One region of the Deinococcus hopiensis KR-140 genome, then DNA from elsewhere that is predicted to be linked to it. Evidence: riboswitches for the same ligand, from Rfam matches in the RefSeq annotation. Region 1 holds a riboswitch; the other holds the start of a gene.
What was found. Region 1 has a riboswitch for thiamine pyrophosphate ahead of thiC (phosphomethylpyrimidine synthase ThiC). Riboswitches for the same ligand answer to the same signal wherever they lie in the genome.
Positions count from the first base shown of each region.

Region 1 (7,204 bases):
AACGAAGCGTGGAAAGTGTTCCAGCGGCCCGTGCCCACTGCCGAGGCCGGGGGCGTGCCCCAAGGCGGCCTGCACGTACGTGTGGGCGTGGCGCACGGCCTCGGGCAACGCGTGACCCAGGGCGAGGTTGGCAGCCACCGCGCTCGACAGGGTGCAGCCTGTGCCGTGGGTGTGGCGCGTGTGGCGGCGGGGAGCAGTGAGAACCAGCGGAGCCGCATTTGGCAGCCAGAGCTCGTCCTCCACCGTTTCGCCCGCGCCGTGCCCACCCTTGAGGAGCAGGGGGAAGGGGAGGGCTTCCCTCAGCCTGTCTCGCAGCGCCTCCAGGCCAGTTTTGCCGTGCAACTCCCCCGGCGCGAGGCCCAGCAGCGCCTCGGCTTCGGGTAGATTGGGAGTGACGAGGCAGGCGAGGGGCAGCAATTCGGTCCGCAGTGCGGTCACGGCGTCGGAATCGAGGAGGGCTGCACCTCCCTTGGCGAACATCACCGGATCGAGGATGAGCGGCAGGCCTGTAGGCCGCAGCACGTCGGCCACCGCCCGCACCACGGGAGCTGTTCCCAAGGCGCCCACCTTGACCACAGCCACCGGAAAATCGTCCAGCACCGCCTGCAGCTGGGCCACCACCAGTTCGGGCGGCAGCGCGTGGCTCGCCGCAACGCCCCGGGTATTCTGCGCCGTGACCAGCGTGAGGACCGACGCGCCGTACACCCCGTGGGCCGCAAAGGTCTTGAGGTCCGCCTGGATGCCTGCCCCGCCTCCAGAATCGGAGCCGGCCACCGTGAGGGCGACGGCCTTCATCCGGCCATCCCTACGCGCGGCGCAGCCCTTTCCGCCAGCACCTCTTCCACGAGGTGACGCACCCGGTAGGCGCTCAGGGGTGCGAGCAGGACGCCGTGACGGCCATGCCCTGTGGCGACAATCACCCGGGGCAGCGCCGGATGAGGGCCCAGCAGGGGGCTTCCACCCAGCGTGACCGGACGGAGGCCGACGAGGTGTTGCCGGGTGGGGGCCGTTCCTCCCTCCGCCCCGAGAAGACGCTGCGCTCCTCCTCGCAGCCAGACCGCCGCGTGGGCGTCGGGCGTGGCTCGGTCCGTCTCGCGGCTGGTGGCTCCTACATAGACGCCGTCCGGGCGGCCCAGTGCGTAGAGGTTGAAGCCCGTCCGGGGGAGACTGTACAGGGCGGGCGTGTCCTGAGGTGCGTTCAGCAGCAGCGCCTGACCCTGGACGGCCCGTACAGGAAGCCCGAACTCGGCACTCCAGGCCCCGCAGGCGAGGACGGCGGCGCGGGTCTCCAGCACCTCCCCATCCGTATGGATCCGCACGCCCTGCCCTGTCGGCTCCAGGTGCCGGACATGCGCCCGCTGCATCGGCAAGCCCCGCAATGCGGCCTTACGCAAGCTCGGCGGATGCACACGGCCTTCCTCCCGGTGAACGCGGGCTGCCAGTACTCCGGGGAGGGGTGGCCGGGTCCACTCCCCCGCCGGGTGCGCCTCCAGTTCCTGGGCCTGCGCCGGGGTAAGGGCCACCCGGTACACGCCCTCGCGGAAATGGACGGTTTGCCCAGAGGCCCTTTCGATACGCCGGGCAAACCCAGGCCACATCCCCAGGCTGAGGCGGACGTCCGCCTCAAGGGGCGTTCCTGCCAGCCGCTCGCCGCTGGGCGTCAGCAGCCCCGCCCCCGCACGCCAGGCCGCCCCGGGGCGCTCGGCGTCGAGGACCAGCACCTCCTTGCCGGCCTGGCGCAGCTCGAAGGCGATGCAGGCCCCGATCAGGCCACCGCCAATAACAGCGATCACAGGACGGGCACCTCCGGGTCCGGCAGGCGGGGCACCCCATTGGGCGGGCTGCTGGCGCTGGCCTGTGCTCGCTGTTCCATCCGGCCCGCCAGGTAGGCCTCGCGGCCCGCCCGCACCGCCAGCCCGAAGGCGTGGGCCATTTGCACCGGGTCACGCGCCTCCGCAACCGCCGTGTTGACCAGCACGGCGTCTGCCCCCAGTTCAAGGGCCTGCGCAGCGTCGCTGGGCACCCCCAGGCCCGCGTCCACGACGATGGGCACGCCCGCGCCGTCAATGACCGTCTCGATCAACGCCCGCGCGAGCAGCCCCCGCCCCGAGCCGATGGGACTGGCGAGCGGCATCACTGTGGCGCAGCCCACGGCCTCCAGTTGCCGGGCCAGTACCGCGTCGGGCTGGACATAGGGCAGCACGGTAAAGCCTTCTGAGACCAGCAACTCCGCGGCCCGCAGCGTTTCCAGGCTGTCGGGCAGCAGGTAGCGGGGATCGGGGATGACTTCCAGCTTGATCCAGCGCGTCCCCGTCAGCGCCCGCGCGAGCCGGGCCACCCGCAGCGCCTCGGCGGCGGTACGGCATCCGGCGGTGTTGGGCAGCAGTTGAAGGCACCCGAGGTCCAGGGCGTCCAGCAACCCCTCGTGGCCCGGGGCGCCAAGTTCCACCCGCCGGATTGCCACCGTCACGATCTGCGCGCCGCTCGCCCTGATCGCGTCTCCCATCAGCGTAAAGTCGCGGAACTTGCCGGTGCCCAGCATCAGCCGTGAGGTGAAGGGCTGCCCAGCGATGACGAGCGAGTCTGTCTGTACGTGATCGCCCGTCATCCGCCCGCCACCACGCGCACTACTTCGATCACGTCGCCGGGACGCAGTTCGCGGTCCGGCACCCGCGCGCCGGGGTAGAAGTCGTCGTTCAGGGCCACAGCCACCCGCTCGGGCGGCACGCCGAGTTCGCGCAGCAGGGCGTGGAGTGTGAGGCCGGGGGTGTGGACGAAGGGTTGGCCGTTCACTTGCATGGGGTCCTCCTGGGGAGAATGGTGTGGGGTTTTGCTCCCTCCCTCCTTGGGCGGAACTCGTCGAGCGCGGAAGGAGGGGGGTGGCGGGCGAAGCTCGCTCCCGATTGGAACGGAGAAAACACTGCTCTGGCCCCCACCTCCATTCGCCGTAATGCGCGCCAGGCGTTCACGGGAAGGGAGCCAACAGCAAAAAGCGCCGCGTTGAGCGAAATCAAGGTGCGCCCACCTGTGAAGCAAGCAGCGGAAACCCCGCCAGCACCTCCCACAGTTCTGCAGCCGCCCGCGCCGGATCGGGCGCGTCGAGCACCGCGCGGACCACCGCCACCCGCCGCGCGCCCGCTTCCAGCACTTCGGGCAGGTTTTTCGCGTTCAGGCCGCCGATGGCGTACCACACGCCGGGCAGGTGGGCTGCCGCCCAGCGCACGTAGTCCAGGCCCACGGCGGCGCGGCCCGGCTTGGTGGGCGTCACGTGGACCGGACCCACGGCCAGATAGGCCGAGGCGTCCGCCAGCGCCGCGCGGGCCTGCTCGGGGGCATGCGTGCTGCGCCCGATGGCGAGGCCAGGGGCCAGCTGCCGCGCCCACGCTGGGGGCAGGTCCCCCTGGCCCAGATGCACGCCGTCCGCCTCGCTCGCCCAGGCCACGTCCACCCGGTCATTTACGATCAGGGGTACGCCGCGCGCGTGGGCCAGTTCGCGGGTCCGCTCGGCCAGGGCGATGTAGGCCCGCGCCTCCCAGTCCTTGCAGCGCAGTTGTAGCAGGTCCACACCGCCGCCGAGTGCCGCCTCCACCCGCGCCAGAAACTCGGCTTCGGGCTGACCCGGACGCGGTGTGGCGATGAGGTAGAGCCGCCCGAGTGGGCGCGTCACAACTCCACCGGTGCGGTCAGGTACAGCGCGTGGCCACCTTCCCGGAATTCCTGCGCCTTCTCCTGCAGGCTGGCCTCCAGATCGGCGAGCGCGAGGGCAGCCAGGTCCTCCTGCAGGTCCTGGGACAGGCGCATGGAGCAGAACTGCGGGCCGCACATGGAGCAGAAGTGGGCGGTCTTGGCGGCCTCGGCGGGCAGCGTCTCGTCGTGGTAGGCGCGGGCCCGCTCGGGATCGAGGGCGAGGTTGAACTGGTCTTCCCAGCGGAACTCAAAGCGGGCCTTTGAGAGCGCGTTGTCGCGCGCCTGCACCCCGGGCAGTCCCTTGGCCAGGTCCGCCGCGTGGGCCGCAATCTTGTAGGCGATGACGCCCTCGCGCACGTCGTTCTTGTCGGGCAGACCCAGGTGCTCCTTGGGCGTCACGTAGCAGAGCATCGCCGTGCCGTACCAGCCGATGTTGGCCGCCCCGATGGCACTGGTGATGTGGTCATAGCCCGGCGCGATATCGGTGGTCAGCGGCCCCAGCGTGTAGAAGGGCGCCTCGCCGCACACCGACAGCTGCCGCTCGACGTTCTCGCGGATCAGGTGCAGGGGCACGTGGCCGGGGCCCTCGATCATGGTCTGCACCCCGTGCGCCCAGGCCACCTGCGTCAGTTCGCCCAGCGTGCCGAGTTCGGCAAACTGCGCCGCGTCGTTCGCGTCCTCGATGCTGCCGGGGCGCAGACCGTCGCCCAGCGAGAACGAGACGTCGTAGGCGGCCATGATCTCGCAGATCTCGGCAAAGTGGGTGTACAGGAAGTTCTCGCGGTGGTGCGCCAGGCACCAGCGGGCCAGGATGCTGCCCCCGCGCGAGACGATGCCGGTGCGCCGGCGCATTGTCAGCGGCAGGTGGGCCAGGCGCACCCCGGCATGGACCGTGAAGTAGTCCACGCCCTGCTCGGCCTGCTCGATCAGCGTCTCCCGGTACACGTCCCAGCTCAGTTCCTCGGCCTTGCCGCCTACCTTTTCGAGCGCCTGGTAGATGGGCACCGTACCGATGGGCACCGGGCTGTTGCGCACGATCCACTCGCGGGTGCGGTGGATGTCGGGGCCTGTGGAGAGGTCCATCACCGTGTCGGCCCCCCAGCGCGTTGCCCACACCAGCTTTTCCACCTCGTCGGTCACGCTGGCCCGCACCGCGCTGTTGCCGATGTTGGCGTTTACCTTCACGCGGAAACCCCGCCCGATGATCATGGGCTCCAGTTCAGGGTGGCGCACATTCGCGGGAATAATCGCCCGCCCCCGCGCCACCTCCGAGCGGACGAACTCGGGCGTCACCTCGCGCGGGAGGCTGGCTCCCCAGCCCTCACCGGGGTGCTGGTGGTCCAGGTCGAAATCTCCCGGCTGACGCAGGGCCTCGCGCAGGGCCACGTATTCCATCTCGGGGGTGATGATTCCCCGGCGGGCGGCCTGAAGCTGGGTGAGGTGCCCCTCGCCCCCGCCCAGCCAGGTGCGGGCGGCAGGTAAACCGCGCGTGAGGTCGAACGCGGCGTTCGCGTCGGTGTACGGTCCGCTCGCGTCGTACACGTACACGTCGGGGTTGGGCGTGGTGCGCGTCACGCCTCCAACACGTTCGGTGGTGGGGGTCTGCGAGATGGCCCGCACAGGCACGCGCAGTTCCGGGCGGCCTGCCGGGGTCAGGTAAAGCTTGCGGCTGCCTGGAAAGGGACCCGCCGTGATATGAGCGAGGTCCGTGGGGGTGGGGTCAGTGATGCCCTTGCGGGCCGGTCGGTGGGCGGTCATGTCGTCTCCCTGCGCTCCTGACGGCAAAGCGGCAGGGGCGAGAGGGGACAGACCCATACGGCAAAAGCCCACCCCGGCAGGGGGGCAGGCCGCTACACATCAAAGTTGGGGTTCCCATCACGTTCCCTCCGCTGGTCTTAACCAGATCAGGTTCAACGGGTTGGGCGCGGCAGTTGCGCGTGCCCTCTCAGCCTTCTTGGCACCCCGAGTGACGCCGGGCAGTGTGTCACGGAGGAGGGCGTGGGTCAACCGGGAGCCGCGGCGGTTGTCTGACGGAGACGGGCGGCTTCCCTAGCCCGCAGGGGCGGGGGAGAGGGCCGTCCACTCCGCTCCCATCACCCCCGCGAGTTGCGCCGCCCGGTTCAGGCGCACGTGTCCCGTCTCGGTATCCACGACGAGCGTGGGGATGCCCCGTAAGCCGCGGGCCGCCCCCAGCGCGTCCGCCCACGCCTCCCCTCCCGGGGTCAGCGGCACATTCGCCCGTCCATCGGTGAACAGCACGAGTTGCGCGCCTTGCTCGCCCGTCAGGACCTGCGCGGCGAGGGTCAGCGCGTGGGCCAGGGGAGTTCGTCCGCCCGTGGGCGCGGCGGTAATGGCCGCCTCGGCAGCAGCCGCGTCGGTGGTGAAGTCCAGCGCGAGGGTCGCCCCTGCCCCCCGAAACGTCACCAGGGCCACCCGGTCCCGCCGTCCCTGCTCACGCAGCACGTCCAGCACCGCGCCCTTCACGGCCCCCATCCGCTCGCGGGTGCCCATGCTGCCGCTCGCGTCGGCCACAAACAGGACGCGGCGGCCCGTGACCTCCTCGCGGACAGGGGCGCGAAAGTCCTCGCGGGTCAGGGTCATGGGGCCTCCCGACGCCCCTGTCCGGGTCAGGGCGGCGCGCAGGGTGGCAGGGACGGCCAGCGTGACGGCCTGAGGGTCAGGTACGGTGCGAACGGTGCGGCCCTGCGCGCTCCCTCCCCCGCCTGCACCGGGCGTGGGGGCAGCGGGCAGGGCCAGAGGTGCGGGATTTGCGGCGGGCGCGAAGACCTCCTCCGGGTCGTCCTGCGGGGATGGAGGGGCGGAAGCCTCCTGTGGCGCTTCGGTGGGTGGAGTGGACGGTTCTTGCGGTGGTGCGGGGGGCGGTGGAGGGGGTGGGGGCAGCCGGGGGTCACGGCGGTGGGTCAGGACGAGGGGAGCGACGCGGTGCAGGTCTTCCTCCCGGACCTCTCTCCGGCCCTCCAGCGCGGCCAAAGCGCGGGCGGCCCTGTACAGCACGAGGTCAGCGCGCAGGCTCCGTACCCCCGCCTCCGCACTGAGCGCAGCGATGGTGTCCAGCAGGGCATCGGGCAGAGCCACCTGGGGCAGGCGGTCGCGGGCAGCAGAGAGGCGGGCGGTCAGCATGGCCTCCTCCGCCTGCCACCTGGCCGTGAAGGCTGCCGGGTCCGCCTCGAACGCCATCCGCCGCCGCACGATTTCCGCGCGTTCCCCGTACCCTGTGGGCGCCTGCACGTCCACGCACAGCCCAAAGCGGTCCAGAAACTGGGGTCGCAGGCCCCCCTCCTCCGGGTTCATGCTTCCCACAAGCGCGAGGCGGGCGGAGTGCTCGGCGCTCAGGCCGTCGCGCTGCACGCGGTTGACGCCCATCGCGGCCACGTCCAGCAGCACGTCCACGAGATGGTCCGCCAGCAGGTTGACCTCGTCGATGTACAGCACGCCGCCGTCCGCCCCGGCAATCAGGCCGGGTTTCAGGCGGACTTCACCCTTCAGGGCCGCGTCC
Region 1 is NZ_FWWU01000004.1:101,127-108,330, forward strand. It holds gene thiD (bifunctional hydroxymethylpyrimidine kinase/phosphomethylpyrimidine kinase) at 1-795, opposite strand, end outside; gene B9A95_RS03750 (NAD(P)/FAD-dependent oxidoreductase) at 792-1,793, opposite strand; gene B9A95_RS03755 (thiazole synthase) at 1,790-2,608, opposite strand; gene thiS (sulfur carrier protein ThiS) at 2,605-2,799, opposite strand; gene thiE (thiamine phosphate synthase) at 3,011-3,667, opposite strand; gene thiC (phosphomethylpyrimidine synthase ThiC) at 3,664-5,445, opposite strand; TPP riboswitch at 5,551-5,662, opposite strand; gene B9A95_RS03775 (VWA domain-containing protein) at 5,737-7,204, opposite strand, start outside.

Region 2 (7,204 bases), on a different contig from region 1:
CCCGCCAGTACGTCAGGGTAGGGCCCGCCGAACCCAGCAACCCGCGCGCCACCACGGCCAGGAGCGGTCCAAAGCAGATCAGCGTGACCAGCGCCACCAGCAGCCAGAGCAGCGCCGCCGTTCCCCCCCTGGCGCGGGGAAGACTGGAGGCGGGCACGCCCACCCCGCCGCGTGCCAGGCGGACATAGGCCCACGTCGTTCCCAGCGTCAGCCCCAGTTGTCCAGCGATCAGGGCGCTTGCCTCGGGAAGCCGCAACTGGTAGGCCGTCAGCGTGTAGATCTCTACCTCCAGCGTCGCGTAGCGCTCGCCGCCGAGGGCCAGGGGCAGCCCGAAACTCAGCGCCGAGTACAGGAAGACCAGGATGAAGCCCGCCGCCAGTCCAGGTAGCGCGAGGGGCAGGGCCACCGTCAGCGCCGCGCGCAGGCTGCTTGCCCCGAGCGTCCGGGCCGCCCCCGTCAGCGTTGGGGACACCCGCGAGAAGCCGCTGTACGCGAGGCGCACCATGACCGGCAGGTTGAAGAAGAGGTTGCCCAAGATCAGCAGGATGGGCGTCTCGGACAGATCCAGCCCGAGTGGGCGGGTCAGCCAGCCCTGCGGCCCAAGCAGCGCGGTCAGGCCCAGGACGGCCACCAGCGTGGGGGTGACGAAGGGCAGCAGCAGCAGCCGGAGCAGCGGGGCCTTGCCGGGGACGGTGTGGCGGGAGAGGAGGTAGGCGAGCGGTGCGCCTAGGGTAAGGGCGATGGCGGCGGAGGCCGCCGCCTGGGTCAGGGTCCAGGTCAGGCGGCCCAGGAAGTAGGGGTCCAGCCAGACGGTGAGGTTGACGCCGCCCTCCAGCAGGATGCGGGCGAGGGGCAGCGCCAGCAGCAGCAGCAGGAAGAGGAGGGGGGGAAGGGCGAGGAGCCAGGGTTTGGAGTTCATGGAGGGTGAACACAAGGGGCAGGGAATCTTACTCCGGCTTCCCCCAGCCCCCAGCCTCCGGTGGGAGGAGGGGAGAGCTGGCCGCTGCGCTTGCGCTTGGCAGAATGGTGGGGAGCGTGATGTTGCTTGACTCCACCGCTCATTTGAACGCGAGGCCGCCTGTCCCATTCCGCTGAAGGAGGCCTGGGCGCTGAACAGTGAAGAGGAAAGGCGTGCGGAGGAATGGCGGTTGTCGACCCTCTGCCCTCGTGGGAGAGGGCCTGGCGAAGCCACGGGTAACTGCAGCTTGGAGCGAGGGGGCCACCCCGCCCTCACCGCACCCGCAGCACCTTCTCCACCCACGCGTCCGCCAGCCGCTGCGGGTTGCCCAGCACGGCTGGCTTGACGGGGGCCAGCTGCGGTTCCTGCGCAAACTTGAACGCCGGGTCCAGTTTCGTGCCGCCCACTGCCGGGTAGATCCACATGCGGGTGGGAATGTCGGCCTGCACGCCGCCCGAGAGCATGAAGTCCACGAACTTACGGGCCAACTGGGGTTGCTTCGCGCCCTTCAGGACGCCCACACCTTCCAGTTGCAAGAAGGTGCTGCCCGGCAGGAACAGGTTGGCGGTGGGGGCCTGGGCAGGGGGCTTGGCGGCGTCGTAGCCCTCGGCGTAGAACACCTCGGCGGCGGGGCTGCTCGCGTAGCTCAGAACGATGGGGTATTTGCCGCCGTTCTTGGAAAAGTCCTTCTCGTAGGCGTCGGTCCAGCCGCGTGTGACCTTCAGGCCGTTCCCCCTCGCCTCACGCCACCACGCCCACGCGCCCGCTTCGCCGTAGTGGTTTACCGTGGCGAGCAGGAAGGCCAGGCCCGGGCTACTCGTGGCGGGGGAGGGCACCACCGTCAGGCGGGCGTACTCGGGCCTTTTCAGGTCATCGAGGCTCTTGGGCAGGGGCAGGCCCAGCTTGGCGAAGGCCGCGCGGTCATAGTTCAGGGCCACGTAACCGTAGTCCACGGTATTGAGCAGTCCCGCCTCGTCCAGACGGTAGGCCGCGGGCACCTTCGCCAGGGCCGGAGACTTGTAAGCCTCCAGCAGCCCCGCCGCCCGCGCCCGGGGCAGCAGGGTATTGTCCAGACCGTACACCACGTCGGCCAGGGGCGCGCGGCGGGTCAGGATCAGGCGGGTCAGGAGTTCCCCCGCGTCGCCGCCCTTCACAAAGCGCACGCGGGCACTGTTGGCCTTCTCGAACGCGGCCACGAGCTTTTTGTCCACGCTGAAAGAATCGTGGGTGATGACCGTCAGTGTCGTTTGGGCCTGGGCTGCGCCTGCCAGCAGCAGGCCGAGTAGGTACGGGTTACGCATAAAAATTCCCCCTCGCGTCACGAAGGGGAAGCAGAGCAGGGGTGGGCGGCCACTGGGCCGTTGCCCCGTCACGCTCCCTCCGCCGGTATGATCCGGATCAGGTTCTTTGGGGACTCTCTCAGCCCCGTTTCCCTGTGCGGGAAAAACGTGGGCACCCCCGGTGACGCAACGGGCAGGATAGCGCGTTCCCCTGAGGCCGTGAACCCGCTGGTCTGGACGGCCGTTTTGAAGGAGCGCGCAGCCGTGCTGCTCGGGCGGTCGGGTGGAAGACGGCGAGGGTCTGCCCGAAGCGGCGGTGCGCGAGTTCTGCGGGGAAGTGGAGCTGCCCGTTCGGCCCGTTGACCTTTCCGCCCTGGGCGTGCGGTGGTACCGGATGGACGGCGCGCGGGGCACGGATTTTCCGTCTACAGCACGGAGCTCGAAAGGTGCGCCTCAGCTCCTCCGCAAGACTTCCGAGGTGGAGTGGATTTGCTCCCGAGAAGTTGCCCGGAGAGGTGTTGCCCTGGCTATCCGCCGTGCCGGAGGCCCAACTGCGCGGTAACGTGTCCGTCAGCGAGCAGTTGCGAGGACGTGATGCGGGTGCACTCCCTGCGCTGAGAACGTAGCGTAGGGCCATGACTCCGGACCGAAGCTTTCATCTCGTGGCCTGGGCGATTCTCCTCGATTCCGCGGGACGTATCCTGCTGGGCCGCCGCTCGGGCGTGTCCTACGGCAACGGGCTGTGGGGTTTGCCCGGCGGCCACGTCGAACCGGGTGAGGGCCTGGCCGAGGCCGCCGTGCGGGAGGCGCTGGAGGAGGTGGGCGTCCGGGTAAAGCCTGCGGCCCTGCGTGCCCTCGGCGTCAGCCGTTATGACCTCGGAGGCGTGCAAGGCGCGGACTTCTTCTTCGTGGCTGCGCAATGGGAGGGCGCGCCCCAGCCCCTCGCGGGAACCTCCGAAGTGGGCTGGTTTGCGTTGGACGCCCTGCCTCAGGACGTGCTGCTGTGGCTTCCAGCGGTACTGGAAGCGCATCTGCTGGGGGGCGCCCGCGTCTCAGAGCAGGTGAACGGTCTGGAGCTGCTGCGGGTGTACGGAGAAAGGTGAGGCAGCCCATCTTCCCCTCTTTTTTCATTTGAAATACTTCCAAATGAAATGACTCCTTCTTCTCTTTTCGCGTCCGGTGTCTCCACGGACGGGTCGTATCTACTGGTGCGCCAGGTGCTGCGGCTGTTGCGGCGCCTTCGTCAGGCCCTCGACGAACCCCTTCAGGCGGCGATGAAGCTCGGCACCAAGGAAGTGCTTGTGCGCGCCGCCGTCATGGACGGCTTCGACACGACCTCCACGGTGGCCGAATACCACCGCCTGCCCGCGCCTACAGTGACGCGCATCGTGACCAAGCTGGCGAACCAGGGCCTGCTGGAGCGCGTGACCGATTCCACCGATCTCCGCAAACTCCGCCTTCGCCTGACCCCCGAGGGCGAGTCGACGCGGGCGCACACCCGCGCAGTGGCGCAGGACATTGCGCGCGCGCAGCTCGGGCACCTCCCCGCCAAGCGGGTCAACGCGGCCCTGCTGGCGTTGAAGGACCTGGAGACAGCCCTCGTTCCCAGTGGAAAGGAGAACGAATGAACACGGCCTCCCTCTCTCAGCGGGACAAGATCCTCGCGTTCGCGGGCGTCCTCACCGTCCTGTTTCTCTCCAGCCTCAACCTCACGGTGGTGGGAAGTGCCATGCCGCGCGTCATCGCCGATCTGGGTGGGTTTCACCTGTATGCCTGGGCCTTTACCGCCTACTCGCTGACCACCACCATCACCATTCCCATCGTCGGGACCGTCAGCGACCGCTATGGCCGCCGCCCACTGCTGCTGGCGGGCATCGTGGTGTTCGCGCTGGGCAGCGTGCTGCTGGGCTTGGCGCAGAGCATGGGGCAACTGATCGCCCTGCGTGCCCTCCAGGGCATCGGCGGTGGCACCCTCATGGCGATGAGCTTCACGGCCATCGCGGACCTGTTCACGCCCATTGAGCGCGGGCGGTATCAGGGCTATACGGGCGCGGTCTGGGGCGTGAGCAGCGTGGTGGGACCGCTCGTCGGCGGCTTCTTGACCGATCACCTGGGCTGGCGCAGCGTGTTTTTCGTAAACGTGCCCTTCGCGCTGCTGGCGATCTACTTTATCGGGCGCTTTTTCCGGTTGCCCGCACCTCCCCGGGACGGGACCCACCAGCCTTTCGACACGCTTGGCGCAGCGCTGCTCGCCGGGGCCGTGACCACGCTGACCCTCGCCCTGTCGTGGGGCGGCGGAACTTACGCCTGGGACAGCGCCTGTATCCTGGGCCTGCTGGCCGGAACCGTGATGCTGGGCGGCGGGTATGTGCTTCACAGCCGTGGGCAGGAGCGGCCCATCCTCAACCTGCGCCTGCTTCGTGATCCGGCCATCTCGCTCGCCAGCCTCGCCGGATTCCTGACCAGCGCGGGGATGTACGCGGCAATTCTGTATCTGCCGCTCTACATGCAAGGCGTGCGCGGCAGTACGGCGAGCGGCAGCGGCATGGCCCTCGCGCCGCTGATGCTGGGCATGATCACCACAAGTACCCTCAGCGGGCAGTGGGTCAGCCGCACCGGGAGGTACAAAGGCCTCATTATCGCGGGCGGCTTCGTCGCCACGGTGGCGCTGCTGCTCTGCACGGGGCTGGGCACAGCCACCTCCCTCGCGCTCGCGGTGGGCCTGATGGTGCTGCTGGGCATCGGGTTGGGGCCAGTCAACAGCCAGCTGACCCTCGCCGTGCAAAACGCCGCACCGCGCCAGCTGCTGGGCAGCGCCACCGGGGGCAACCAGTTTTTCCGGCAGATCGGTGGGACGCTGGCCGTCAGCCTGTTCGGGGCGCTCGTCAACGCGCGTCTCTCGCATGACCTCGGCGCGCAGCTCCCTGCCGTAGCCCGGACCCTGCCTGCGCCCATGCAGGAGGCCATCGCCAATCCCAACCTGCTGTCCAGCCCGGAGGCGAGCAGCCAGTTGCAGGCAGCGCTGGGGAAACTGGGCCACGCCGAACTCTTCACGCCCATCGTCGCGGCCCTGCGCGGCGTGATGGCCGGGGCCATTGATCACGTGTTCCTGATCGCGGGGCTGCTGGTGGGCGGGGCTTTCCTCGTCACGGTCTTCCTGCCCGAGCGCCCGTTGGCCGGACGCCAGGCGGCGCCACGCACGGCGAAGGCGGAGGGACCGGCGGCCACGGACTGAGGCAGGCACGGCAAGGGGCCACAGACGCCGAACGTCTGTGGCCCCTTGCCGTGCCTGCCCTCTTACGCCGAGGGGCCCGAGACTTCCTCGTCGTCCTCCATGATGCCGAAGACGCTGACCCGGCCCGCCGCGTCGAAGCCCACCACCACGTTCCACAGCGTGTTCGGGTCCTCCTCGAAGCGCGCGCTGCGGACGTAATAGGCCACGCCCCCGTCCGTGAACGTCCACTCGCGCAACACCTGGCGCTCGGCTCCGTACGCCTGCACTCCGGCCTCACGGTAGGCGCGTAACGACCCCAGTGAGCCCCAGCCCCCCTGCAATTCGGGCGTGAAGGACTTCCATAACCCCTCCACCTTTACCGCGTAGAAGTCGGCCACCAGAGCGCGTCCCCGCGTCAGAGCGGCCTTCTCGGCGTCTGTGGCGGGGGCGGAGAGCATGGGAAGAATGCGTTGCGCGCCCGCCGCTCCCAGTCCAGCCGCCGGAACGAGAAGCGCGAGGCCAAGCAGCACGGACCGGCTGAAGGTGTTCATGCCCCAGCGTAGGCGCGTCTGGACGCGAAGCCCGTCACCCAACCAACGATTGCCCCTTTAGTCAGGCTTGGGATTCTGGAGGCAGCGGATGAGGTGACCACAGCCACTCCATCCTCCGCATTGGAGAGGGTCACCTCGTCCGCCGCCTCCAGCGCTTCCGGTTCCGCGTTTGCCACCGCCACGCCGTGCCCGGCCCAGGCGAGCATCTCGGCGTCGTTGGGGGCGTCGCCAAAAGCCAGCACCTCCTCGCGCCGTACGCCCAGCCGCGCGCAGAGCTGCTCCAGGCCCCACGCCTTGCTCACGCCTTCGGCCAGCACCTCTAGAAAAGGGGCACCCGAGTGCGTCATGGCGAAGCCGCCCAGGTTCAGGGCCCGCAACTCGGCCAGCAGTTCGCGGGGCGTCATCTCGGCGTGCCGCACGATGAATTTCAGAACTCGGCGTGGCCAGCACGTCGTCCAGGCTGTGCCCGCCCATGTCCCGGGGTTCACGTTTGTGGTCCTCAAAGTGGGCGATCGCCGCGTAGCCGTCCTGGGCCACGAAGACCTCGCCTCCCTCGCGTACGCTGGCGAACAGCACGTCGGGGAACCGTTCGGCCAGGGCCTCTGCCAGCGCCCGCTGCACCGCTTCCGGCACGTGGGCCTCGAACAGCGTCTTGCCCGTGCCCAGGTGAATTCCGTGCGCGCCGTTGCCGCACAGGGCGTATTCGGCGAATCCGGCAGCTTGCGCGGTGCGCCGCACTCCACGCGGTTGCCGGGCCGTCACGGGCACCACATGTATTCCGACGGCCCGCGCCGCGTCCAGGGCCGCCCGCGTTCGCGCGCTCACGCTGAGGTCCGGGCGCAGCAGGGTGCCGTCCAGATCGGTGGCGATCAGGCGAATCACGCGCCCTTCCCCGCGTGGGCTTCCAGCACCACCACCGCCGAGGCATGTTCCTTGGTGTGGGTGAGGGTCAGGTGGGCCACCCAACCCCGTGCACGCATCTCGTTGGCGATTTCGGGGGCAAAGCCCAGCACCGGGGGGGAAAAGGGGAAGGGCCCATCCGGTGTGCGCTCCCGCTCCACCCACACGTCGCGCCAGCCGTGGGGGCGGGGCCAGACCTTCTGAAAGGCTTCTTTGGCGGCGAAACGCGCGGCGAGGCTGGGCACCGGGTCCGAGAGCCGGGCGCAGTAGGCCAGCTCCCCGGGAGCAAACAGCTTCTCGG
Region 2 is NZ_FWWU01000009.1:563,820-571,023, forward strand. It holds gene B9A95_RS16240 (ABC transporter permease) at 1-919, opposite strand, end outside; gene B9A95_RS16245 (thiamine ABC transporter substrate-binding protein) at 1,231-2,259, opposite strand; TPP riboswitch at 2,316-2,428, opposite strand; gene B9A95_RS37200 (NUDIX hydrolase) at 2,522-2,800, shown strand; gene B9A95_RS16250 (NUDIX domain-containing protein) at 2,874-3,341, shown strand; gene B9A95_RS16255 (MarR family winged helix-turn-helix transcriptional regulator) at 3,390-3,866, shown strand; gene B9A95_RS16260 (MDR family MFS transporter) at 3,863-5,473, shown strand; gene B9A95_RS16265 (hypothetical protein) at 5,536-6,003, opposite strand; gene B9A95_RS36585 (HAD family hydrolase) at 6,000-6,491, opposite strand; partial or broken gene B9A95_RS36590 (HAD family hydrolase) at 6,622-6,885, opposite strand; gene B9A95_RS16275 (4'-phosphopantetheinyl transferase superfamily protein) at 6,882-7,204, opposite strand, start outside.
Region 2: linked by a shared signal. The riboswitch ahead of B9A95_RS16245 (thiamine ABC transporter substrate-binding protein) and the one ahead of thiC (phosphomethylpyrimidine synthase ThiC) in region 1 are both predicted to bind thiamine pyrophosphate.